Linked DNA regions of Azospirillum brasilense. The protein of the gene in region 2 interacts with the protein of the main gene of each other region in a pairwise test. Links are inferred from orthologs where the notes say so. Each region holds a gene or a part of one and is shown on either strand. Other genes may lie near its edges.

The links.
Region 1: the proteins of AMK58_RS10735 (region 2) and AMK58_RS12870 interact in binary tests that used the Escherichia coli proteins (3 or more experiments, as listed by UniProt). The link is inferred for Azospirillum brasilense from one-to-one orthologs.

Annotation. Positions count from the first base shown.
Region 1 is NZ_CP012914.1:2,768,681-2,779,937, forward strand. Bases 2,459-5,320 are described here. They hold AMK58_RS12870 (DEAD/DEAH box helicase), read right to left. Parts: upstream 4,731-5,320; coding sequence 3,186-4,730; downstream 2,459-3,185. Other genes in these bases: AMK58_RS12865 (cobalamin biosynthesis protein), read left to right, coding at 2,459-2,889; mscL (large conductance mechanosensitive channel protein MscL), read right to left, coding at 4,984-5,320. Also shown: AMK58_RS12850 (sulfite exporter TauE/SafE family protein), read right to left, coding at 1-278; AMK58_RS12855 (hypothetical protein), read right to left, coding at 371-976; AMK58_RS30870 (hypothetical protein), read right to left, coding at 1,060-1,206; AMK58_RS12860 (ankyrin repeat domain-containing protein), read left to right, coding at 1,311-1,874; more of AMK58_RS12865, read left to right, coding at 1,882-2,458; more of mscL, read right to left, coding at 5,321-5,430; preprotein translocase subunit SecA, read right to left, coding at 5,581-8,331; AMK58_RS12885 (peptidylprolyl isomerase), read left to right, coding at 8,718-9,665; bifunctional glutamate N-acetyltransferase/amino-acid acetyltransferase ArgJ, read left to right, coding at 9,856-11,094; AMK58_RS12895 (GNAT family N-acetyltransferase), read left to right, coding at 11,111-11,257. UniProt on the Escherichia coli protein: DEAD-box RNA helicase involved in the assembly of the 50S ribosomal subunit at low temperature. Exhibits RNA-stimulated ATP hydrolysis and RNA unwinding activity. Acts before DeaD.
Region 2 is NZ_CP012914.1:2,308,119-2,320,209, reverse strand. Bases 2,655-6,350 are described here. They hold AMK58_RS10735 (Rne/Rng family ribonuclease), read right to left. Parts: upstream 6,029-6,350; coding sequence 2,855-6,028; downstream 2,655-2,854. Other genes in these bases: greB (transcription elongation factor GreB), read right to left, coding at 2,655-2,772. Outside these bases: AMK58_RS10755 (M48 family metalloprotease), read left to right, coding at 1-695; AMK58_RS10750 (DsbA family protein), read left to right, coding at 809-1,564; AMK58_RS10745 (HAD family hydrolase), read left to right, coding at 1,585-2,196; more of greB, read right to left, coding at 2,209-2,654; AMK58_RS10730 (N-acetylmuramoyl-L-alanine amidase), read left to right, coding at 6,612-7,910; AMK58_RS10725 (penicillin-binding protein 1A), read left to right, coding at 8,162-10,672; AMK58_RS10720 (SGNH/GDSL hydrolase family protein), read right to left, coding at 10,758-11,714; AMK58_RS10715 (MBOAT family O-acyltransferase), read right to left, coding at 11,728-12,091. UniProt on the Escherichia coli protein: Endoribonuclease that plays a central role in RNA processing and decay. Required for the maturation of 5S and 16S rRNAs and the majority of tRNAs. Also involved in the degradation of most mRNAs.

The DNA.
Region 1 (11,257 bases), 460 kb from region 2 along the record:
CCGATCAGCGTGTAGGTGGTGCCGCGCCCCAGATGGTAGGGCAGCACCGCCGCCCCGGCCAGCCGGTGGAACTCGCTCATGCGCGAGGCCGGGACCTGCTCCAGCCGGGCGGTGACCTGGGCCAGCACGAAGGGTCCGCACATGCCCGCGCAATGGGTCGATCCCCCGACCAGCCCCGCGGTCAGCAGCGCGACCAGCAGCCCGCCGTCGCGGTCGATCACGACGGCGCACTGGTTGAGGCCGGCGTCGAGAAGCGTCAGGGCCGAGTGGGCGTCCAAGGCGGACCTCCGGTTGGAAGACCGCCCGTGTATAGGGGAAGCCCGCCGCGAAGGCCATGACCTGAGTCAACAGGCTCCGGACGCCGCCCCGCTCACCCCTCGGAACCGGACTGCGGCACCTCGTGCACCTCCACAGGCTGGGCGGCGTGGCGGTTCATGATCTCCAGCGCCTGCTGCTCGCGCCCGGCGTCGGCCAGATTGACCCACAGCAGGATGCCGCCCTTGTCGAGGTGCTGGAGCATCGGCTCGTTGCGCTTGTCGGTCAGCCAGTTCGACATGACCGAGCCCATGGCGCCGCCGCCCACCCCCGCCGCCGCCGCCGCGGCCGCCGCGGCCAGGGCCGTGCCGCCGGTCGCCAGGACGGCCCCGGTCGCCAAAATCGCCCCGACATAGGCGGGGAACCCGACCGCCACGCCCTTCACGCTGCCGACATCCTCCGGCGAGACGTAGGACTGGCGCGGCGCGTCGGGGTCGTGGGCGAGGTCCTCCGCCCGCTGCGGCACATGGCCGAGATGGTCGCGGATGGTCTCATCGTTGGCGAGCACGCTCAGCTCATGGCGCTGGAAGCCGGCCAGGGTCAGCTCGTCGACGACCTTCTGCAGGGCGTCGCGGCTGGCGAAGATGCCCACGGCCTCGCGCACGGCGCCGCGCAGATGGCTGCCGGAGCGGTTCGCGTTCACATCGTTCTCGAAGGTCATGGCGGTCTTCCCCTGTTGCGCTTCCCGGTTGAGCTTCAACCATGGGCGCGGAGCGGAGGTTCCCGCCGGGACACCGGGCGGCGTCAGGGCGTTCCCGCGGCGGCGGGCGGGGTCACCACGCCGCGCGGCTCCGGCATGGTGCCGAGGAACCACCACAGGCCCAGCGCGATCAGCGCGGCCTTCACCGCCAGGAACAGGGCGATGTGGCGGGCGAGCGGGTTGCGGACCATGGGCGGCTCCATTGCAGCGGGTCTCCGTCGCCAAACCGGGCCAAACTGGATAGTATCCCCAGCCGAAAGACGGATCACACACGGATCGCACAAAAGGACGCGCCATGAAACGGTTGCTGATGCTCAGCCTGCTGGCCCTCGGCCTGACCGCCCCCATCGCCGCGCCGGCCCTGGCCCAGATCAACCTTCTGGAAGGCCCCTCCATGGTCAAGGCGGTGACGTCCAACGACGCCAGCGCGCTGCGGCTGCTGCTGCTGAAGGGCGAGAACCCGAATCAGGTCGACGCCAGCGGGCGTCCCGTCCTGCTGCTGGCCATCGGCAACGGCCATCCCGAGCTGGTGCGGCTGCTGCTGGACGGCGGGGCCAACCCCAACCGCGCCGACAAGGCCGGCAACACCCCGCTGCATTACGCGGTGGAGGCCGACACGCCGGAGGCGGTGGACCTTCTGCTGACCAAGGGCGCCAAGGTCGACCAGGACAACCGCCAGGGCATCACCCCGCTGATGACCGCGGCGCGCTTCGGCCGCGTCGATCTGGTGGAGCGGCTGCTGAAGGCCGGGGCACAGGCCGACCGCACCGATTTCACGGGCCGCACGACGCTGAGCTGGGCGCAGGACAGCCGCAATGCCCGCGTGGCGAACCTGCTGCGTCAGGCCGGAGCGCGCTGAGGCCGCGATGGGCGACGCCCTGCTCACCTCCGTCCTCGGCGCCGCCCCCCTGAACGGTCCGGGGCCGCTGTTCCTGCTGCTGCTGGCCCTGGCCATCGACGCCGCCGCCGGCGACTGGATCGGGCGCGTCCTGCCCGACCCGGCGGCGCTGGCGCAACGCGTCTGCGCCTGGGCCGACCGGCGGCTGAACCGGGTGGAGCGCGGCAAGACCGCCCGCCTGCTGCGCGGTGCGCTGGTCGTGCTGGCGCTCGTGCTGGCCGCCGTCGCCGTCGGGCTGATCGTCGAGCGGATCGGCGCGCAGAGCCGCGGCTGGCTGCTGGAGCTTGCGGTGATCCTCGCCGCCCTGCGCGGGCGCAGCGCCTGGGCGCGGGTGCGGGCGGTGCGCCGCGCCCTGGACAAGGGCGGCGTCGCCCCGGCGCGGGAGGCCGTCGCCCCCCTCACCCGCCGTCACGCCTTCAGCCTGGACGAGCACGGCATCGCCCGCGCCGCCATCGAGGCCGCCGCCAAGGGCTTCGCCCGCAAGCTGGTGGCGCCGGTCTTCGGCTACGCCCTGCTGGGCGTGCCCGGCCTGCTGGTCTGGGCGGTGGTGGACGGCGCCGACACCGCGCTGGGCCACGCCGGCGTGCGGCACGAGCGTTTCGGCCAGACCGCGGCGCGGCTGGACGACGCGCTGAACGCCATCCCGGCGCGGCTGGCCGCGCTTCTCCTGGCGCTGGCCGCGCCCTTCGCCGGGGCGAAGGCCGGCGGCGCCTTCCGCACAATGATGCGGGACGGCGCTAAGGCGGCCTCCCTCAACATGGGCTGGCCGACCGCCGCCATGGCCGGCGCGCTGGGTCTGGCGCTGGGCGGGCCGCACCGCGACGGCGGCGTGGTCATCACCGAGCCGTGGATCGGCGAGGGCCGCGCCCGCGCCACCGCCGCCGACATCGGGCGGGCGCTGGCGGTCTACGCCGTGGCCGGGTTGATCCTGGCTTTGCTGGTGGCGCTGCTGCTGTGGGGGATCGCGGGCCTGTAAAGCGCGGGTGTGGGGGACAAGACTTCACACGGATTACACGGACGATTTCACGGATTACACGGATTACACGGATTACACGGATTACACGGATTTTTGTTTATCCGCTTACCGCCACCACTGGTGATTCGCGCAAGAGAAACAGATTTCCAATATTTATTATTCAAAAAAATTCGTGAAACCCGTGCGTCGATCCGTGAAATCCGTGTGAAGTCTTGCCCGCCACACTTCGACCCGACCAAGAAAAAAGGCGCGGCCCCGAAGGACCGCGCCTTTTTCACGTCAGCGGCGAACCGCTGTTACCACTTGGACGCCCGGTGCGCCGGCTTGCCGCCCTGGGAGTCGCGGCGGGCGTGGCCGCCGTGCTCGTTGCGGGCATGGTCGCTGCGGCCATGCTCGTTGCGGTTCATCGGACGGCCCTGCGGACGGCCACCCGGGGCGCCGTTCGGCTTGCCGCCCTCGGCACCGCCGTTGGCGTTGCGCACCCACGGCTTCTTGTTGTAACCGCCGCCGTTGCCGCCACCCGGACGGCCACCCGGACGACCCGCCGGACGGCCACCGCCGCCGGTCTGGAACGGACGCTGCGGCTCCAGACCCGGAACGACATGGATGTCGAGACGGGTGCCGGTGTAGCGCTCGATCCGGAACAGGGCGTCGCGGTCGGCGCGGGCGGCGAAGGAAACCGCCACGCCCGAGGCGCCCGCACGGCCCGTGCGGCCGATGCGGTGGACATAGTCCTCCGCCGAGCGCGGCAGGTCGAAGTTGATGACGTGGGTGATGTCGCGCACGTCGATGCCGCGCGCCGCCACGTCGGTCGCCACCAGCAGGCGGACCTGGCCGGTGCGCAGGCGCTGGAGCGTGCGGTTGCGCTTGAACTGGTCCATGTCGCCGTGCAGGGCGGCGGCGGCGTGGCCGGCGTCGCTCAGTTCCTCGGCCAGCGCATCGGCGTCGCGCTTGGTGGCGGCGAAGATGATCGCCTTGCCGACCTCGGGCAGGTCCGCGAAATGCTTCAGCAGGCGGCGCTTGTGGTCCATGTCATCGGCATGGTGCAGGCGCTGCTCGACGTTCACCGCGGTGGTGGCGCTTTCCACGGCGACGCGCACCGGGTTGCGCAGCAGGTTGCCGGCGAGCTGGGCCATGCGGCGGTCCAGCGTGGCGGTGAACAGCAGCGTCTGGCGGTTGTCCGGGCAGCACTTGGCGATGGTTTCCACATCGTCCAGGAAGCCCATGTCCAGCATGCGGTCCGCCTCGTCCAGGATCAGCACCTCGACGGCGCTGAGGTCGATGCGGTTGCGCGACACATGGTCGAGCAGGCGGCCCGGCGTGGCGACCATCACGTCCACGGCGCGCGACAGCAGGCGCAACTGGTCGCGGTAGGGCATGCCGCCGACGACGTCCACGATGTTGTACTTCATGAACTTGGCGTACTTGCGGGCGGCGTCGGTGACCTGCTTGGCCAGCTCGCGGGTCGGGGCGAGAACCAGCACGCGCGGAGCGGCCACGCCGAGGCGCGGCAGGTCGATGGTGCGGGTCAGCGCCGGCAGCATGAAGGCGGCGGTCTTACCCGTGCCCGTCTCGGCAGTCGCCAGAATGTCGCGGCCTTCCAGGGCCGGCGGAATCGCCTCGGCCTGGACCGGGGTCGGGGTGTTGTATTCGAACGCTTCCAGCGCCTTCACGACGAGCGGGTGGACGCCCAGCCCGGCGAAGGCGTTCGGGGTAACGGTGTCAGTCACGGTCGCGTCGGCGGCGGCAACCTCGGTGACGGCGGTCTCGACGACAGAAGTCTCGGCGACGGCGGTCTCGACAACGAGGGCGTCGGCGGCGGTCATTTCAATGGACGACAAGTAGGGTAACCTTTCCTCAGGACCAAGACGGCGCACGGCCGCCGCACCAGGATGGTGAGCGGTGGAACGCCGGCGTTTTCGCCGGGAGGAGGTCGGAAGAGGGAGAGGCGTCTGTCCGAAGCAACGGGCGACCGGGTCCCAAGGAAGGCCGTCCCGCAATATCAAAGCGCGTCTCGCTCAAGAGACGCGCGAGCCTCCAGCGATCAAGACGCCTTACATAATGGGTTGCGCTGCACAATCCAAGAAGATTCTTTCACGCCCCCGGTCGAGTCGTGTCCCCCGGGGCGGGTGCCTGCCGTGCGCGCAGCGCATCCCGGATCTCCTCCAGCAAAACCTCCTGGCGGGGCGGCGCCTTCGGCTTGGAATCCTGGAGGAAATGCAGGCGGTTGACCTGCCGCACGATGAGGAACAGCGCGCCCGCCACGATGAAGAAGTTGATGAGCGCGTTGATGAAGCGGCCGTAGTTGATGGTCGCCGCCCCCGCCGCCTCCGCCGCGGCGAGGCTCTCGTAATGGCCGCCGGACAGGTTGAGGAAGTAGTTGGAGAAGTCGATCCCGCCCATGATCCAGCCGATGGGCGGCATCAGCATGTCCCTGACCAGCGAATTGACGATGCCGGTGAAGGCCGCGCCGATGATGATGCCGACGGCCAGTTCCACGACGTTGCCGCGGCTGATGAAGGTCTTGAATTCCTGCAACATGGCTGCGCTCCCGCTTTTGATGGGAAGAACGCCACAGCCCAGCCGAAGTTTCCAGGGCCGCAAAAAGGAAAGGGGCCGGACCTTGCGGCCCGGCCCCGTCCGGAACATCCCCCTCCGGAATGTCCCCGGCGGCGTTCTTCGCGGCGGCGCTTAGCCGACCTTGCCGTGGCAGTGCTTGTACTTCTGGCCCGAGCCGCAGGGGCAGGGCGCGTTGCGCGGCGTGTTCGCCCAGGCGTTGGGGTCGGCCCCCGGCACCACCGAGGCGGCGGCCTCGCGACGGACCATCCCGGCGGGCAGCGGCGCATCGGCCGGCGGGTAGCCCTGGGCGGCCCCGGCTCCCGCTTCGGCCATCGCCAGCGCCGGGTCGTCGCGGCCCTCGTGCATCTCCTGCGGCGGACGGGCGTACAGCTCTTCCGGCTGCGGGGCGATGCGGATCTCGACATGCATCAGCACGGCGGTCACCTGCTCACGCAGGGTCGACAGCATGGTCTCGAACAGCTCGAAGGCTTCCCGCTTGTACTCGTTCAGCGGGTCCTTCTGGGCATAGGCGCGCAGGGAAATGCCCTGACGGAGATGATCGAGCTGGAGCAGGTGATCCTTCCATTCCTGGTCGAGGATCTGCAGCAGCAGGCTCTTCTCCACATGGCGCATCGTGTCGGCGCCATAAGTCTCCACCTTCTCCGCGTATTTGCGGTCGGCGGCCTCGCGGACGCGCTCCTCGATCTCCGGCTCGGCGATGCCCTCTTCCTTGGCCCAGTCGGCCACCGGCAGGTCCATGCCCAGGAGGCGGTTCACCTCCTCGTGCAGGCCGGCGATGTCCCAGGCCTCGGAGTAGGAGTTCGGCGGGATCGCCTTGTTGACCATGTTGGAAACGACCTGATGGCGCATCTCCAGGACGGTCTCGGCGATGTCCTCGGTGTCCATGATCTCGCGACGCTGCTCATAGACGACCTTGCGCTGGTCGTTCATGACGTTGTCGAACTTGAGCAGGTTCTTGCGGACCTCGAAATGGTGGGCCTCGACCTTGGTCTGGGCCTTCTCCAGCGCCTTGTTGATCCAGGGGTGGATGATCGCCTCCCCCTCCTTCAGGCCCAGGCGCTGGAGCATGCCGTCCATGCGCTCCGACCCGAAGATGCGCATCAGGTCGTCGTCCAGCGACAGGAAGAACTTGGAGGCGCCCGGATCGCCCTGGCGGCCCGAACGGCCGCGCAGCTGGTTGTCGATGCGGCGGCTCTCGTGCCGCTCCGTGCCGACGACGTAGAGACCGCCGGCCTGCTTGACCAGCTCGCGCGCCTCGGCCACCTCGGCCTCGATCTGCTTGATCTTGGCGTCGCGCTCCGGCCCGTCCGGCAGGTTGGCCAGCTCCATCTGGATGCGCATCTCGACGTTGCCGCCGAGCTGGATGTCGGTGCCGCGGCCGGCCATGTTGGTGGCGACCGTGACGGCGCCCGGACGGCCCGCCTGCGCGACGATGTAGGCTTCCTGCTCGTGGTGGCGGGCGTTCAGCACGTTGTGCGGAATGCTGCGCTTCTTCAGCAGCTCGGCGATCAGCTCCGACTTCTCGATGGAGGTGGTGCCGACCAGCACCGGCTGCTGGCGCTTGCGGGCGTCCTCGATCAGGTCGATGATCGCGTCGTATTTCTCCGACGCCTTGCGGTAGACCTCGTCGTCCATGTCCTTGCGCTGGACCGGCACGTTGGTCGGCATGTCAACGACCTCAAGGCCGTAGATCTCCGCGAACTCCGCCGCCTCGGTCATCGCCGTGCCGGTCATGCCGGCCAGCTTCGGGTAGATGCGGAAATAGTTCTGGAAGGTGATGGAGGCGAGCGTCTGGTTCTCGCGCTGGATCGTCACCTTCTCCTTGGCCTCCAGCGCCTGATGCAGGCCCTCCGAATAGCGGCGGCCCTCCATCATGCGGCCGGTGAACTCGTCGATGATGATGACCTTGTCGTCCTTGACGATGTAGTCCTTGTCGCGCTGGAACAGCGTGTAGGCGCGCAACGCCTGCTGGGAATGGTGGACCAGCGCCACGTTCTGGATGTCGTACAGCCCGCCCGCCTTCAGCAGCCCGGCCTCGGCCAGAAGCTGCTCCATATGCTCCTGCCCGGCCTCGGACAGGCTGACCGTGCGGTTCTTCTCGTCCAACTCGTAGTCGTCCCGCGTCAGCTGCGGGATCAGGCGGTCGACCTGCACATACATTTCCGACGAGTCGGTGGACGGGCCGGAGATGATCAGCGGGGTGCGCGCCTCGTCGATCAGGATCGAGTCGACCTCGTCCACGATGGCGAAGTTGAAGGGCCGCTGGACCATGTCCTCCAGCCGGAACTTCATGTTGTCGCGCAGATAGTCGAAGCCGAATTCGTTGTTCGTGCCGTAGGTGATGTCGGCGGCGTAGGCGGCGCGGCGCTCCTCGTCGTCCAGCCCGTGCACGATGCAGCCGGTGGTCAGGCCGAGGAAGCCGTAGATGCGGCCCATCCAGGCGCTGTCGCGCGAGGCCAGATAGTCGTTCACGGTGACGACGTGGACGCCCTTGCCCTCCAGCGCGTTCAGATAGACGGCCAGCGTGGCGACCAGCGTCTTGCCCTCGCCGGTGCGCATCTCGGTGATCTTGCCCTGGTGCAGGACCATGCCGCCCATGAGCTGCACGTCGTAGTGCCGCTGCCCCAGCACGCGCTTGCCCGCCTCGCGCACGGTGGCGAAGGCGTCGGGCAGGATGGCGTCGAGCGTCTCGCCCTGCGACAGCCGGCCGCGCAGCCAATCGGTGCGGGCGCGCAGCGCGTCGTCGGAGAGCGCCGCCAACTCGGGCTCCAGCGCGTTGATCTGCTGGACGGATTTTTGCAGCGCCTTGACGGTGCGCGTGTTGGCGGTGCCGAAAATCTTGCGGGCGAGAGCACCGAACATGAAAACCTCGGGGGTGGAACGTCGTGAAGCCGGCTTTTTGACCGGTCTCACATAGGCCCGAAGCAAGTTTCTGTCAACGAGACCCGCCCCTTTGCCCGGCCCTTTGAGGGGGCATCGCGGGGGTGTCGGCCCTGCCGGGGGTGTGGATCGGCGTGTGGCACGCCCTGGAAGCACCACCGTTCCGCCGCCATATCGCCTTGAACACGGTCGAAGCAGGGCGTCATGGCCACGCATCACGACCGCTTGCCCCGCGCTGCGAACCCATGCTTAATCCCCCGCGGATTCGGGCGCGGGGCCGGATCGTCCGTACAGCCGCCGCCAATCATAAGACGTTCTGTCATGCCATTGACCGTGACAAGACACATCCGCCGGAAGGAAAAGACTCCATGGTGAATCGAGTGTTCCGCGCCGCCCTGCTGTCGATGGCCGCCTGCGGCCTCGCGCTGGCCGCACACGCCCAGACTCCGGCGCCGACTCCGGCTCCCGCGGCCACGCCCGCCCCCGCCGCTCAGGCCGCTCCCGCCCCGGCGGACGCCGATCCGGTGGTGGCGCGCGTCAACGGCGAGGCGGTCCACCGCTCCGACGTCCAGCGCATGGTCGCCCAGCTCCCGCCGCAGGTGCAGCAGATGCCGCTGGAGATGATCTACCCGGCGGTGATCGAGCAGCTCGTGAACTCGAAGCTGGTGGCCGAGGCCGGCTACAAGGCCAACCTCGCCGGCACGCCGGAGGTCAAGGACGAGATCAAGCGCGCCGAGGAGCGCGCGGTGCAGCGCGCCTACATCCAGAAGGAAGTGCAGTCGCGCATCACCCCGGCCAAGCTGGACGAGGCCTATCAGGCCTTCCTGAAGCAGAACCCGGCCCAGGAAGAGGTCAAGGCCGCCCACATCCTCGTCGAGAAGGAGGATGAGGCCAAGGCGATCATCGCCCAGCTCAAGAAGGGCGGCGACTTCGCCAAGCTGGCCAAGGAGAAGTCCAAGGACCCGGTGGCCGCCGAACAGGGCGGCGATCTCGGCTACTTCACCAAGGACACGATGGTCGAGCCCTTCGCCGACGCCGCCTTCGCCATGAAGAAGGGCGAGGTGAGCAAGGAGCCGGTGAAGACGCAGTTCGGCTGGCACATCATCAAGGTCGAGGACAAGCGCACCCAGCCGCAGCCGTCCCTGGACGAGGTGAAGCCGCAGCTCGAGCAGCAGCTCAGCAAGGACATCGTGACCAACGTCGTCGACGACCTGCGCAAGGTCGCCAAGGTCGAGACCTTCCAGCTCGACGGCTCGCCGATGCCGAAGGAAGAGGCCGCGCCGGCCCCGAAGGCCGAAGAGCCGAAGAAGAACTAAAGCTCCGGCACCGGTTGCCCCCACCCTTCCCACGGCTGACGCCGCGGGCCCCTTCCCTCCCCCGCTGCGCGGGAGAGGGAGACAATCCCCTCCCCTGCGAAGCGGGGGAGGGTTAGGGAGGGGGCAAGCGCCTTGCATCCCAATCACCGTCCAACACCCCCCGCTCCACCAGCCCCACGAGCCCGTCCCCATGGCCACGACCGTCTCCCCCTTGGCACCCGCCGGCTTCCCGACGCTCCCGCCCGTGGCGGGCGTGCGCATCGCCACCGCCAACAGCGGCATCCGATACAAGGGCCGCGACGACCTGATGCTGGCCGTGCTTGACGAGGGCACGACGGTGGCCGGGGTGCTGACCAAGTCGCTGACCTGCTCCGCCCCGGTGATCTGGTGCCGCGACAGCCTGCCCCGCGGCTCGGCCCGCGCGGTCGTGGTCAACGCCGGCAACGCCAACGCCTTCACCGGCAAGGCCGGCGACGCCACCGTCCAGGCGACCGTCGAGGCCGCCGCCAGGATCGCCGGCTGCGCCACCGACGAGGTCTACGTCGCCTCCACCGGCGTGATCGGCATCCCGCTGGCCGCCGACGCCATCGCCAAGGTCCTGCCGGGCATGGTGCCGGCGCTGAAGAACGATTCGGCGGCGCTGGAGGCCGGGGCGCGGGCCATCATGACCACCGACACCTTCGCCAAGGGCTCGACCCGTCAGGTCGCCATCGGCGGGACGACGGTGACGATCAGCGGCTTCGCCAAGGGCTCCGGCATGATCGCCCCGGACATGGCGACCATGCTGGGCTTCCTCTTCACCGACGCGGCCATCGCCGCCCCGGCGCTGCAGTCCATGCTGTCGGAGTTCACCGAGCGCAGCTTCAACGCCATCACCGTGGACGGCGACACCTCGACCAGCGACACGCTGCTGTTGTTCGCCACCGGCAAGGCCGGCAACGCCCCGGTGACCGACGCCCGGGCGCCGGAGCTCACCGATTTCCGCAAGGCGCTGGAGGAGGTGATGCTCGACCTCGCGCTGCAGATCGTGCGCGACGGCGAGGGGGCGACCAAGTTCGTCTCGATCACGCTGGTCGGCGCCGAGAACGACGTGGCCGCCAAGCGCATCGCGCTCACCGTCGCCAACTCCCCGCTGGTCAAGACCGCGCTGGCCGGCGAGGACGCCAACTGGGGCCGCATCGTCGCCGCCATCGGGCGGGCCGGCGAGCGGGCCGACCGCGACCTCATCAAGATCACCATCGGCGGCACGCTGATCTGCGCCGAGGGCATGGAGGTTCCGGGCTACGACGAGGCGCCGGTCGCCGCCCACATGAAGGGCCAGGAGATCGACGTCCACATCGACCTGGGCATCGGCACCGGCAAGTCCCGTGTCTGGACCTGCGACCTGACCCACGGCTACATCGACATCAACGGCTCCTACCGGAGCTGAGATCGAAGCGGAGACCATGACCGGCGCGCCCCTGCCCGACCGCCTCGACACGGCGCGGCTGACGCTCCGCCCCTTCCGCATGGAGGATGTGGAGCGTTTCGTTCCGCTGATCGGGGAGTGGGAGGTGGCGCGCTGGCTCGCCCGCGTGCCCCATCCCTACGGC
Region 2 (12,091 bases):
CGCTGACCCGCGAGCGCATCGAGACGGTGCGCAATTTCGTGGAGCGCTCGCGCGCCGGCAGGAAGCCGGTTCCGGCGCAATGGAACGAGGAGTTCCACCGCATCCAGGCCAAGCTCTACGCCTATCTCGACCCCAACGGGGCGTTGCGCCGTTACAAGGCGAACGACCCGTCCTTCGTGGCGCGCTACGGCCGGGCCTACGCCTATTTCCGGCGCGGCGAGGTCCGGCAGGCGCTGCCGCTGGTCGACGGGCTGATCGCCCAGGAGCCGAAGAACGCCTTCCTCTACGAGATGAAGGGTGACTTGATGCTGCAGAACGGGCGGGCGGTGGACGCCGCCGCCCCTTACCGCAAGGCGATCGAGCTGGAGCCGGACGCCGGCAGCATCCGCGTCTCGCTGGCCCATTCGCTGATGGAGCAGAACGACAGCCGGCTGGCCGACGAGGCGTTGCGCAACCTTCAGGTGGCGTCCAAGACGCAGGCCCAGTCCGCCTTCCTGTGGCGGCTGATGGCCCAGGCCTGGAGCATGAAGGGCAACGCCGGCATGGTCGCCTACGCCACCGCCGAGGAGGCCTTCGCCCGCGGTGACAAGCCGATGGCCCGCTTCCAGGCGGAGCGGGCGGAGAAGCTGCTGCCCGCCGGTTCTCCCGGCTGGCTGCGCGCCCAGGACATCCGCGGGCAGGCGGGCGGCAAGTGAGCCTGAGCCTCCTCCCTTTGGGCGGCGCACAGCCGTCTTGCCTGACCCCGCCGTCCCGGTCCACAGTATCGCCCCGATTCGCGCCGTTTTGGCTCCCCACGAGAGAGTTCGACATGACCCGCTTCCGCCCCGCCGCCCTGGCGCTCGCCGCCGCGCTGGCCCTTCCGACGGGGCTGCTGGCCCCCGCCCTCCAGGCGCAGAGCCCGATGGACGACGCCCAGCGCAAGGCCGTCGAGGAGGTCGTGCGCGACTACATCCTGAAGAACCCGGAAATCATCCTGGAGGCCGTGGACTCGCTCCAGAAGCGCCAGAAGATGGCCGAGGAGCAGAAGGCCAAGACGGCGCTGGCCGAGAACAAGGCGGCGCTGTTCCAGAACCCCGCCGATCCGGTCGCCGGCAACCCCAAGGGCGACGTGACGGTGGTCGAGTTCTTCGACTACCAGTGCGGCTATTGCAAGGCCGTGCAGGCCGACACCGAGCGGCTGATCAAGGACGACGGCAAGCTGCGCTTCGTCTTCAAGGAGTTCCCGATCCTCAGCCCGGCCTCGCTGACCGCGGCCAAGGCGGCCCTGGCGTCGCGCGGGCAGGGCAAGTATCTGGAATTCCACAATGCCCTGATGGCCCACCGCGGCCAGCTCGACGACGACGTGATCCAGCGGCTGGCCAAGTCGGTCGGGCTGGACACCGACAAGCTGAAGAAGGACATGAACAGCCCCGAGGTGCTGAAGGTCATCGCCGCCAACCAGGCGCTGGCCGAGGAGCTGGGCATCCGCGGCACCCCGGCCTTCATCATCGGCGACGAGCTGGTCCCCGGCGCGATCAAGCTGGACCAGATGAAGGACCTCGTCGCCGCGGCCCGCAAGGGCTGAGGCCGGGACGGGAATTGACGATGACCAAGCCGACCACCGTCGTCTTCGACATCGGGCAGGTGCTCATCGAATGGGACCCGCGGCATCTCTACCGCGAGCTGTTCGACGGGTACGAGGACCTGATGGAGGACTTCCTCGACACCGTCTGCACCCCCGCCTGGAACCTGGAGCAGGACCGCGGCCGCCCGTGGGACGAGGCGGTCGCCACGCTGGCCGCCGAGTTTCCCGACTGCCGCGAGCTGATCCGCGCCTATCACGAGCGGTGGGAGGAGATGGTCCCCGGCCCGATGGCCGGGACGCCGGAGATCCTGATGGAGCTGAAGCAGCGCGGGACGCCGCTCTACTCCATCACCAACTTCTCGTCGGAGAAGCTCGCGTTGACCCGCAGGCGCTTCGATTTCCTGAACGTCTTCGACGGGATCATCGTGTCCGGCGATGAAAGGCTGGTGAAGCCGGACCCGGCGATCTTCCAGCTCCTGCTCGACCGCTACCGCTTGGCGGCGGCGGATTGCGTCTTCATTGACGACAGCCCGGCCAACGTCGAGGCCGCCCGCGTCCTCGGCATGACGGCGCACCGTTTCTCCGGCGCCGCCGGCCTGCGCGCCGAACTGGAGGAGCTGGGGCTTCTGTAGCCCCAGTCTTCTTTATGCTTCGTCGCCCGGATAGCGGATGGCGACGACCTCGATCTGCTCCAGCCCGGCGGGGGTGCGCAGGTCCACCACGTCGCCCTCCTGCGCCTTCAGCAAGGCGCGGGCGATGGGTGAAATCCAGCTCACATGGGCGCGGTCCATGTCCACCTCGTCGGCGCCGACGATGGTGATGGTGTTCTCCGTCCCATCCTCCCGCGCGTAGGTGACGGTGGCGCCGAAGTACACGCGGTCGCGGTTCTTCTGGAGCGTGGGATCGACCACCTCCGCCGATTCCAGGCGCTTGGTCAGGAAGCGGATGCGCCGGTCAATCTCACGCAGGCGCTTCTTGCCGTAGATGTAGTCGCCGTTTTCCGAACGGTCGCCGTTGCCGGCGGCCCAGGACACCACCTCGACCACCTTTGGACGCTCGACGCGCAGCAGCGAGCGCAACTCCTCCTGCATGCGCTGGAAGCCTTCGGGCGTCATGTAGTTCTTCACGCCCTTGGGCAAGGGTTTGGGATCGTCGGCCTCGTCGTCGTCGGGGGCGGAGTCGTTCTCCCGGGTGAAGGCCTTGCTCATGGTCGGGACCCTTCGCGGTTCTCAGGAAAAGGAAAAGGCGCCGCGAGGCGCCTTTTCCAGTCTTTACGGCGATGAAGCGCGCTTAGCGGCTCCACCAACCCCGGCGCGGCTTGGCCTCCGGAGCGGCGCTGGCCGGCTCATTGGACGGGGCCGGGGCCGCCGGCGCCTCGCTGACCGCCGGAGCGGGCGCCGCCTCGGCGGGAGCGTCCGCCGCGGTCTTGCGCTTGCGCGCCGGGCGCTTCTTCGGCTCCTCGGCGACCGGAGCCGCAACCGGGGCCGGAGCAGGCGCCGCCTCGGCGGGAGCGTCCGCCGCGGTCTTGCGCTTGCGCGCCGGGCGCTTCTTCGGCTCCTCGGCGACCGGGGCCGCAACCGGCGCCGGGGCAGGGGCAGGGGCGGCCTCGGCGGCTGCGGTCTTCGCCTTGCGGCTGCGCGACGGCTTGGCCGGCGGCGGAGCGGTTTCCTCCGGAGCGGCGGCCTTCGCAGCGGCCTTGGCATCCTTGGCGGCGCCCTTCGCGGCGCGCTTCGGCTTGGCGGGGGCCGCTTCCGGTTCCGCCGTTACCGCTTGGGCCGTCACCGCTTCGGCGGCCTCGGCGGCGATTGCCTTGGCGCGGCCACGGCGCGGCTTGCGGGCCGGAGCCTCCTCGACCACCGGGGCGGCTTCCTCGGCGGGACCCTCCGCGGCGGTGTCCGCGGCGGTTTCCGGAGCAGCCTCGGCGGCCACGGCGCTGGTCAGGACCCAGTCGAACTCGACCGGTTCCATGTCCGCCGGCAGTTCCGGCGGGTTGACGGCGCGGCCGGCCTCGACGGCGGTCGGGAAGGACTCGGCTTCCGCCTCGCCCTCGGTGCCGTCGGTGGGCAGACCCTCGCCGGACTCCAGGCCCTCGCGCTGGCGGGACCGCCGGCGACCACCGCGCTTGCCGCGGCGGCGCTTCTTGCGCTCGCCGTTGCCGTCGCCGTCGCCGTTCGTCTCGAAGGCGTCGGCGCCGTCTTCCGCCTCGGACGCGGCCAGGTCGGCCTCCTCATCCTCGTCGTCCTCGATGTGGGCGGGGCCGACATCGACGTCGTTGATGACGAACTCCGGAGCGTCGATCTGGGCGCGCTCGATGGCTTCCTCGTCGACCGCCGTCTCGTCGTCGGCGTCGGCAGCCTCCGCTTCGACCTCGTCGCCCTCGGTCGCCTCGTCGGACACTTCGGCGGACTCGCCGAACGGCGCGCGGCCATCCTCGCGGTCACGCCCGCGGCCACGGCGGCGGCGGCGGCGGCGGCGGCGGTCGCCCTCGCTCTCCCCGGCGGCGTCGGCGCGTTCCGCCACCTCGGCCCCGGCGACCTCGGCGGCCTCGACGACGGGCGCCTCTTCCTCGGCCTCCTCGGCCTCGGCGGCCAGGATGCGGTCGGTCTCGGCCAGGACGCGCTCGGCGCTGACCAGCGGCACGTCGTCCTCCGGCGTGCGGGCCTTCACGCGCTCAAGCCGCAGGTCCGGCGCGATCAGCGTGTCGTCGGCCTGGACCATGACGCGGAACCGGTAGCGGTCCTCGATCTTGGTCAGCTCCCCGCGCTTCTGGTTGAGGATGTAGAGGGCGATGCGGGTCGGCACGAAGACGGTGATCTCCGACGACCGCTTGCGGATGCCCTCCTCCTCGATGGCGCGCAGCACGTGCAGCGAGGCGGACTCCACCGAGCGGATGACGCCGGTGCCGGAGCAGTGCGGGCAGCGCTCGAAGTTGGTTTCCAGCAGGGACGGGCGCAGGCGCTGGCGCGACAGTTCCAGCAGGCCGAAGGCGGAGATGCGGCCGAGCTGGATGCGCGCCCGGTCGTTCTTCATCGCCTCCTTCAGGCGGCGCTCCACCGCGGCGTTGTTGCGGGGCTCCTCCATGTCGATGAAATCGATCACGATGAGGCCCGCAAGGTCACGCAGGCGGAGCTGGCGCGCCACCTCGTCGGCGGCTTCGAGGTTGGTCTTGTAGGCCGTTTCCTCGATGTTGCGCTCTCGCGTCGACTTGCCCGAGTTGACGTCGATGGAAACCAGCGCCTCGGTCGGGTTGATGACGATGTAGCCGCCGGAGCGGAGCTGCACGACCGGGCTGTGGATCGCGTCGATCTGCGTTTCCACCTGATAGCGGTGGAACAGCGGGATCGTGTCGTCCTGATACTGCATGACGCGCTTGGTGTGGCTCGGCATCATCATGCGCATGAAGTCGCGCGCGGTGTTGAAGCCGGCGCTGCCCTCCACCCAGATCTCGTCGATGTCATCGGTGTAGAGATCGCGGATCGAGCGCTTGATGAGGTTCGCCTCCTCATAGATGAGGCAGGGCGCGGAGGACTTCAGCGTCTGGACGCGGATGTCGTCCCACAGGCGCAGCAGATATTCGAGGTCGCGCTTGATTTCCTGCTTAGAGCGCTCCAGCCCCGCGGTGCGCAGGATGACCGCCATGCCTTCCGGAATGTCGAGATCGGACAGGATCTCCTTCAGGCGCTTGCGGTCGGCCGGGTTGGTGATCTTGCGGGAAATCCCGCCGCCGCGGCCCGTGTTGGGCATCAGCACGCAGTAGCGGCCGGGCAGCGACAGGTAGGTGGTCAGCGCCGCACCCTTGTTGCCGCGCTCCTCCTTGGTCACCTGGACCAGCATGACCTGCCGGCGCTTGATGACCTCCTGGATCTTGTAGCTGCGCAGCGGGCGGGCGCGGCGGCGGTGGGCCTCCTCGACCTCGTCCCCGCCGATGACGTCCGGGCTCTCGGCCGGAGCGGCGCCTTCCGGAGCCTCGTCCGAGTCCGCGGCCTCGTCCGAACCACCGTCCGAACCGGCGTCGGTGGCGAAGGCCGGGATGTCGCCTTCGAACCCGTCGCCCTCGGTCTCGGCGTAGGAGCCGGGCATCGGGGAATTTTCCTCGACCACCACATCCGGGCGGATCGGCTCGGCCATCACCGCGCCATCGGCGGCGGCCTCGGCGCGGGCCTCGGCCTGCTCCTCGAGCCGGCGCTCCTCGGCCAGCAGGGCCTCACGGTCGGCGATCGGGATGCGGTAGTAGTCGGGGTGGATTTCCGAGAAGGCGAGGAAGCCGTGGCGGTTCCCGCCATATTCCACGAAGGCCGCCTGGAGCGACGGCTCGACCCGGGTCACCTTGGCAAGGTAGATGTTGCCCTTGAGTTGCTTCCGGGTGGCGATTTCGAAGTCGAGGTCTTCGAGTCTGTTCCCATTGACCACGGCAACCCGGGTTTCCTCCGGGTGCGTGGCGTCCACCAGCATGCGCTTGGCCATACAAGATCCCCATGACGCCCCAGGCCGCCCGCGCGACGGTCAAGCCGCCGGGGCGCGTCATCGTTGTGAGCGAAGCCTGCGGAACCGGCCCCTAACCCGTCGAACGGCGCTGACGAAGCAGCCAGGACGGGTCGGGCTTCGGCCTCCGGGTAACGGCCTTGCGGCCGGCACCAGCTTCGAGGTTTCGTCCCAATCCACCGGCAACCCAGAAGCGTCACGCCCCGGACCGCGCCCGATGATGTAAATTTCGGCCGTGGGGGTCCGCGGGCGACGCCCACAGCCACTCCAAAGAGAAACCTCCCGGAAGAGTGGGCTGGTGGGTCGCGGTATGTCGCAGAGCTACCATAGACAAGCACGAAACCATGCACAACGTGGAATTCGGCGAAAGTTGCGGTCCACCGCATCCGGTTCGGCGGCATTCCGCCGGGATGGGGGCGAAGCAGGGCACTGTTGCACGAACGGCACCCTCGCCGACAATTCCGCCACGGCCCCGGAAACCACCGTTGAGCGCCTTGATTTCGCTGCGCTATAGCTGACCGCTGGCTTTGCCGGTTTGTGGTTTCTGATGGAACGGATGCCCCGATTGCTCGCGATTGTCGCTGCGCTGGGCGCCCTTCTGGGGGCGGTCGCCCTGCCGTGCGCTCCGGCGCAGGCCCAGACCACCGCGGCGCTGCCCTTTCCGCCGCCGGTGCAGGAGCGGGTGTCCGTCCTGAACGCGCGGCTCGGCCTGCATCCCGACAAGACGCGGCTGGTTCTGGAACTCACCGACTCGGTGCCCTTCACCGTGTCGGTGCACGGCTCGCCCTACCGCGTCGTGGTCGATCTGCCGGACGTGAGCTGGCCGGGCGGCAACACGGTGATGGCGGGCAAGGGCGTGGTCGCCCGCTACCGCTTCGAAGGACGCGACGGCGGCGCCTCCCGCCTCGTGGTGGAGACCGACGGCCCGGCGCGGGTGGTCGAATCCTACCTCATCCCGCCGCGCGACGGCTTCAAGCCGCGCTTCGTCCTCGACATCGCCCGCACCACCCCGGCGCAATTCGCCGCCTCCGCCCCGGTCGCCGCGACCACCAGCACCGCGTCGGTGAGCCGCGAGGCGGCGCGCCCGCCGGCGAAGAGGGACCCCATCGTGCCGGTCGCCGCGGCCCTGCCGCCGCCGGTCCCGCCACGGGCGGCGCCGGTGCCGGAAAAGCCGATGGTCGTGGTCGATCCCGGCCATGGCGGAGTCGATCCCGGCGCGGTCGGGGTCGGCGGAGTCTATGAGAAGGACATCACGCTGGCGATGGCGCGCGAGCTGAAGCGCCAGCTGGAGGGCAGCGGCCGCTACCGGGTGCGGCTGACCCGCGACAAGGATGTGTTCATCCGCCTGCGCGACCGCGTGGCCATCGCGCGGGAGGCCAACGCCGACCTGTTCCTGTCGCTGCACGCCGACAGCATCGGCTCCGCCAACATGCGCGGCCTGTCCATCTACACCCTGTCCGACCGGGCGTCCGACCGCGAGGCGGAGATGCTGGCCGCCAAGGAGAACCGGGCCGACGCGCTGGCCGGCATGGACCTGTCCTCCGAGAACGATCTGGTGGCCTCGATTCTCATCGACCTCGCCCAGCGCGACACGATGAACCACTCCAAGCGCTTCGCCAACATGGCGCTGGAGCATCTCGGCCGCGAGGTCAAGCTGATCCCCAACAAGCCGCACCGTCAGGCCGGCTTCGCCGTGCTGACCGCGCCGGACATGCCGTCCGCGCTGGTCGAGATGGGCTACCTGTCGAGCCCCCAGGACGTCAGCCTGCTGAGCAAGTCGGCCCACCGCGAGAAGCTGGGCCGCGGCATGGTCCGCACCATCGACGCCTATTTCAAATGGCTGACCGGGGCGCAGAAGAGCTGAGAGGCGCCCCGCCGGGCACCGCCGCCCGGCGCCAGCCATGCGGGCGGGGGCGGGCGGGCATACGCTTTACCCGCTCACCACTTTCTTGCATGCGCCTTGTGGCCGTCACATTTTCCTGACATGGCTGCGAGGGAGTCGGACTGCCGCCCCTCGCGGTGTAGGATGCCGCCCATCGGATGGTTCCGCGTCTTCCCGGTCTCTGTCCCGGATGAAGGCGGCGGTGCCGCCGCCATGCCTGTCTGGGAACCGTCATGCGCTTTATTCTGTCCGCCCTGATGGCCGTCGTGATCCTCGCCCTGGCCGGGGCGGGGGGGCTGGTCTACATGCTGGACCATTACGATCACGAACTGCCGGACTACACCAAGCTCGCCAACTACGAACCGCCGGTGACCACCCGCGTCCATGCGGGCGACGGACGCCTGTTGGCGGAGTTCGCGTCGGAAAAGCGCGTGTTCGTCCCCATCGACGCCATGCCGAAGCGCGTGACCAACGCCTTCCTGTCCGCCGAGGACAAGAACTTCTACGACCACAAGGGCATCGACCCCGTCGGCATCGCCCGTGCCATCCTGACCAACGTGGAGAATCTCGGCCGCGACCGCCGGCCGATGGGCGCCTCGACGATCACGCAGCAGGTCGCCAAGAACATGCTGCTGACCAACGAGGTGTCCTTCTCGCGCAAGATCAAGGAGGCGATCCTGGCGGTCCGCATCGAGCGGGCCTTCAGCAAGGACCGCATCCTTGAGCTGTACCTGAACGAGATCTTCCTGGGGTACCGCTCCTACGGCGTGGCGGCGGCGGCGCTGAACTACTTCAACAAGGCGCTGGACGAGCTGGACATCGAGGAGGCGGCCTATCTGGCGGCCCTGCCCAAGGCGCCCAGCAACTACCACCCGGAACGCCAGCGCGACGCCGCCATCGCGCGGCGCAACTGGGTGATCGGGCGCATGGCCGAGGACGGGCACATCACCCCGGAAGAGGCCAAAATCGCCCAGTCCAAGCCCCTGGTCGTGCGCAAGCGCGACGAGCAGGAGTATGTGACGTCGGAGTATTTCGCCGAGGAGGTCCGGCGCGAGCTGGTGAAGCTCTACGGCGAGCAGGCGCTCTACGAGGGCGGCCTGTCGGTCCGCGCCTCGATGGACCCGGTGCTCCAGCAGGCGGCGACGAAGGCGCTGCGCACCGGGCTGGTGCAGTACGACCGCCGCCACGGCTACCGCGGGCCGGTCGGCAAGATGGAGAATTTCGACAACTGGGCGAAGAAGCTCGCCTCCATGGCGCCGCCTTCCGGCTCCGAGGGCTGGCATCTGGCGGTGGTGCTGAAGGACGACGAGGCGGCGGCGCTCGACATCGGCCTGCCGGACGGCTCGCGCGGCCGCGTGCCGCTGGCCGAACTGCGCTGGGCGCGGGCGCAGCGCGACGACAACCGGCTCGGCCCGGAAATCCGCCGCCCCTCCGACGTCGCCAAGCTGGGCGACCTGATCCTGGTCGAGGCCGCCGGCAAGGACGAAAAGGGCAAGGAGCCGCCGGCGGGCACCTACGCGCTGCGGCAGGTCCCGGCGGTGCAGGGCGGTCTGGTCGCGCTCGACCCGCACACCGGCCGTGTGCTCGCCATGGTCGGCGGCTTCTCGCCGCACATGAGCTCCTTCAACCGCGCCACCCAGGCGATGCGGCAGCCGGGCTCCTCCTTCAAGCCCTTCGTCTATCTGACGGCGCTGAACCAAGGCTTCACCCCGTCCTCGCTGGTGATGGACGCGCCGTTCGAATACGACCCCGGCCACGGCCAGCCGATCTGGCGGCCGGAGAATTACAGCCACGAGTTCTACGGTCCGACGCCGCTGCGCGCCGGCATCGAAAAGTCGCGGAACGTCATGACTGTCCGTCTGGCCCAGGCCGTCGGTATGGACAAGGTGAAGGCGGTGGCCGAGAATTTCGGCATCACCGACAACCTCCAGCCCTACCTGCCGATGTCGCTCGGTGCCGGCGAGACGACGGTGCTGCGCCTTGCCACCGCCTACGCCATGCTGGCCAACGGCGGCAAGCGGGTCAGCCCGACCTTCATCGACCGGGTGCAGGACCGCAACGGCAAGACCGTCTTCCGCCACGACACGCGCCCCTGCGCCTCGTGCAACCAGGTGGCCTGGAACGACGGGCTGACCGTTCCCGCCGTCGCCGACACGCGGGAGCAGGTGAACGACCCGCGCACCGTCTACCAGATGGTCTCCATGCTGGAGGGCGTCGTCCAGCGCGGCACGGCGACGAAGCTGCTGTCGCTGGGCAAGCCGCTGGCCGGCAAGACCGGTACGACCAACGACAGCCACGACGCGTGGTTCATGGGCTTCTCGCCTGACCTCGTCGTCGGCACCTACATCGGCTTCGACCAGCCGCGCTCGCTGGGTGCCCGCGAAACCGGCGGCTCGGCGGCGGTGCCGGTGTTCAAGGACGTGATGGAGGTGGCGCTGAAGGACCAGCCGGCGACGCCGTTCCGCGTGCCGCGCGGCCTGCGCCTCGTCCGCGTCAACCCGGAGAACGGCCGCCTCGCCCAGCCGGGCGAGCGCAAGGCGATTTGGGAGGCCTTCATCCCCGGCACCGAGCCGAACCCCGACCAGCCGCAGATGGTGCTGGATGGCTCGGCTCACGCCGCGGACGGGGGCTGGACCGGCGGGGTGCCGGGCGGCGATCCGGCGGTCCAGCAGCCGCCGGGCGGCTGGGGCGCTCCGGCGGCCCCGCCCTCCGCGGCGACGGTGGGGACCGGCGGTCTCTACTGACCGGGCCGGTTCGACAGGACGGGTTCGACAAAGAAAAGCCCCGCTTCCCGGTTCGGGAGGCGGGGCTTTTCTTTTGGGCGGTGGTTCAGGGCCGCGCGGCGGTATGGGTGTCCGGGCGGAGCTGGGCGATGGCGTCGGCAGGCGCCGTGTCGGTGGGGCAGTCGGCCAGCGGGCGCAGCCGGTCCTCCATCCGCGCCAACATCAGGCGGACCCCCTCCTGGTTGATGTGCAGGGCGTCCACGAAATGGGCCTCGTCCTCGACCTCGCGGCGGGTGTCGATCACCGGCACGTCGGGCGGCAGGCGGGCCTTCAGATCCTCGAAGAAGGCGTCGAAGTTGGTCACCTTCGCGATGTAGCCGGGGAAGAAGGGCGTGATGACCACAGCGACCCGCGTGCCCTTCTCCCGCGCCGTGCCGATGATGCGGTCCAGCGCGTCCCAATTCGGCTGGAAACCCTCCATCCGCTCCGTCGGCGCCTTTTCGAGCTGGGCCTTGAGGAAGGGCGACATGGTGCCGCTCAGCGTCCGGTCGCCGGTCGGGTGCAGCCCGTCGAAGGCCAGCCGGATCGTCTGGTTGTTGTTGAAGATCAGCGTGTTGAACAGCTTGTTGGAGGCCCACATGGTGGCGTCGACCTGCCGGATGAAGCCGTCCACCCGCTCCGAATAGTAGGCCAGCAGCGGCAGGTCGGCGAGCGCCCTGGGATCGTCGACCACGCTCGTCGGTTCGACCAGCAGCAGGCGGGGGGCGCCGTGCCGGTCGAGATAATCCTCCCACAGCAGGTCGCCGACCGTGGTGGGGGCGCCGCCCATGCCCAGGTTCAGCACCCGGCCGCAGGTCAGCGCCTGCACCTCCTCCACCGGGAAGTGGTTGTCGGCGCGGGAGTTGCCCAGGATCACCACGTCGGCGGGCGGCCCGTCGCGGTAGACGGTCATGAAGCGGTCCGACGACTGGAGGAGCGTGTCGCCCATCCAGGACGCCACCGCGCGGTCCATGGCGACCACCATGCCCAGGATCAGTCCGACGACGGCCAAAAGGCGGATCATGGTACAGGCTCCCTCAGAACTGGAAATAGATGAAGGATCGGTTGGCGAAATTGCCGAAGAGCAGGAGCATCAGGATCAGCGTGGCGCAGCCGGCGGAGCGGACCACGACGTTGACCCCGGCGTAGCGGCGGCCGGCGCCGAACTCGATCATCGCGTCGATCATCAGCACGACGAGGCCGAACAGGGCGACGCGGACCAGATAGCTCATCTGCTGCATGCCGCGCGGCAGGCTGAAATCGCCCTCGGCGATGATGCCCAGGATGGTCCGCACCGTGTGCATGTCGTCGGCGCGGAAGGGCAGCCAGGTCAGCGTGATCAGCAGGAAGACCAGACCGACCGTCAGCAGCTTGCCGGCCATCAGCGGCGCGCCGCTCAGC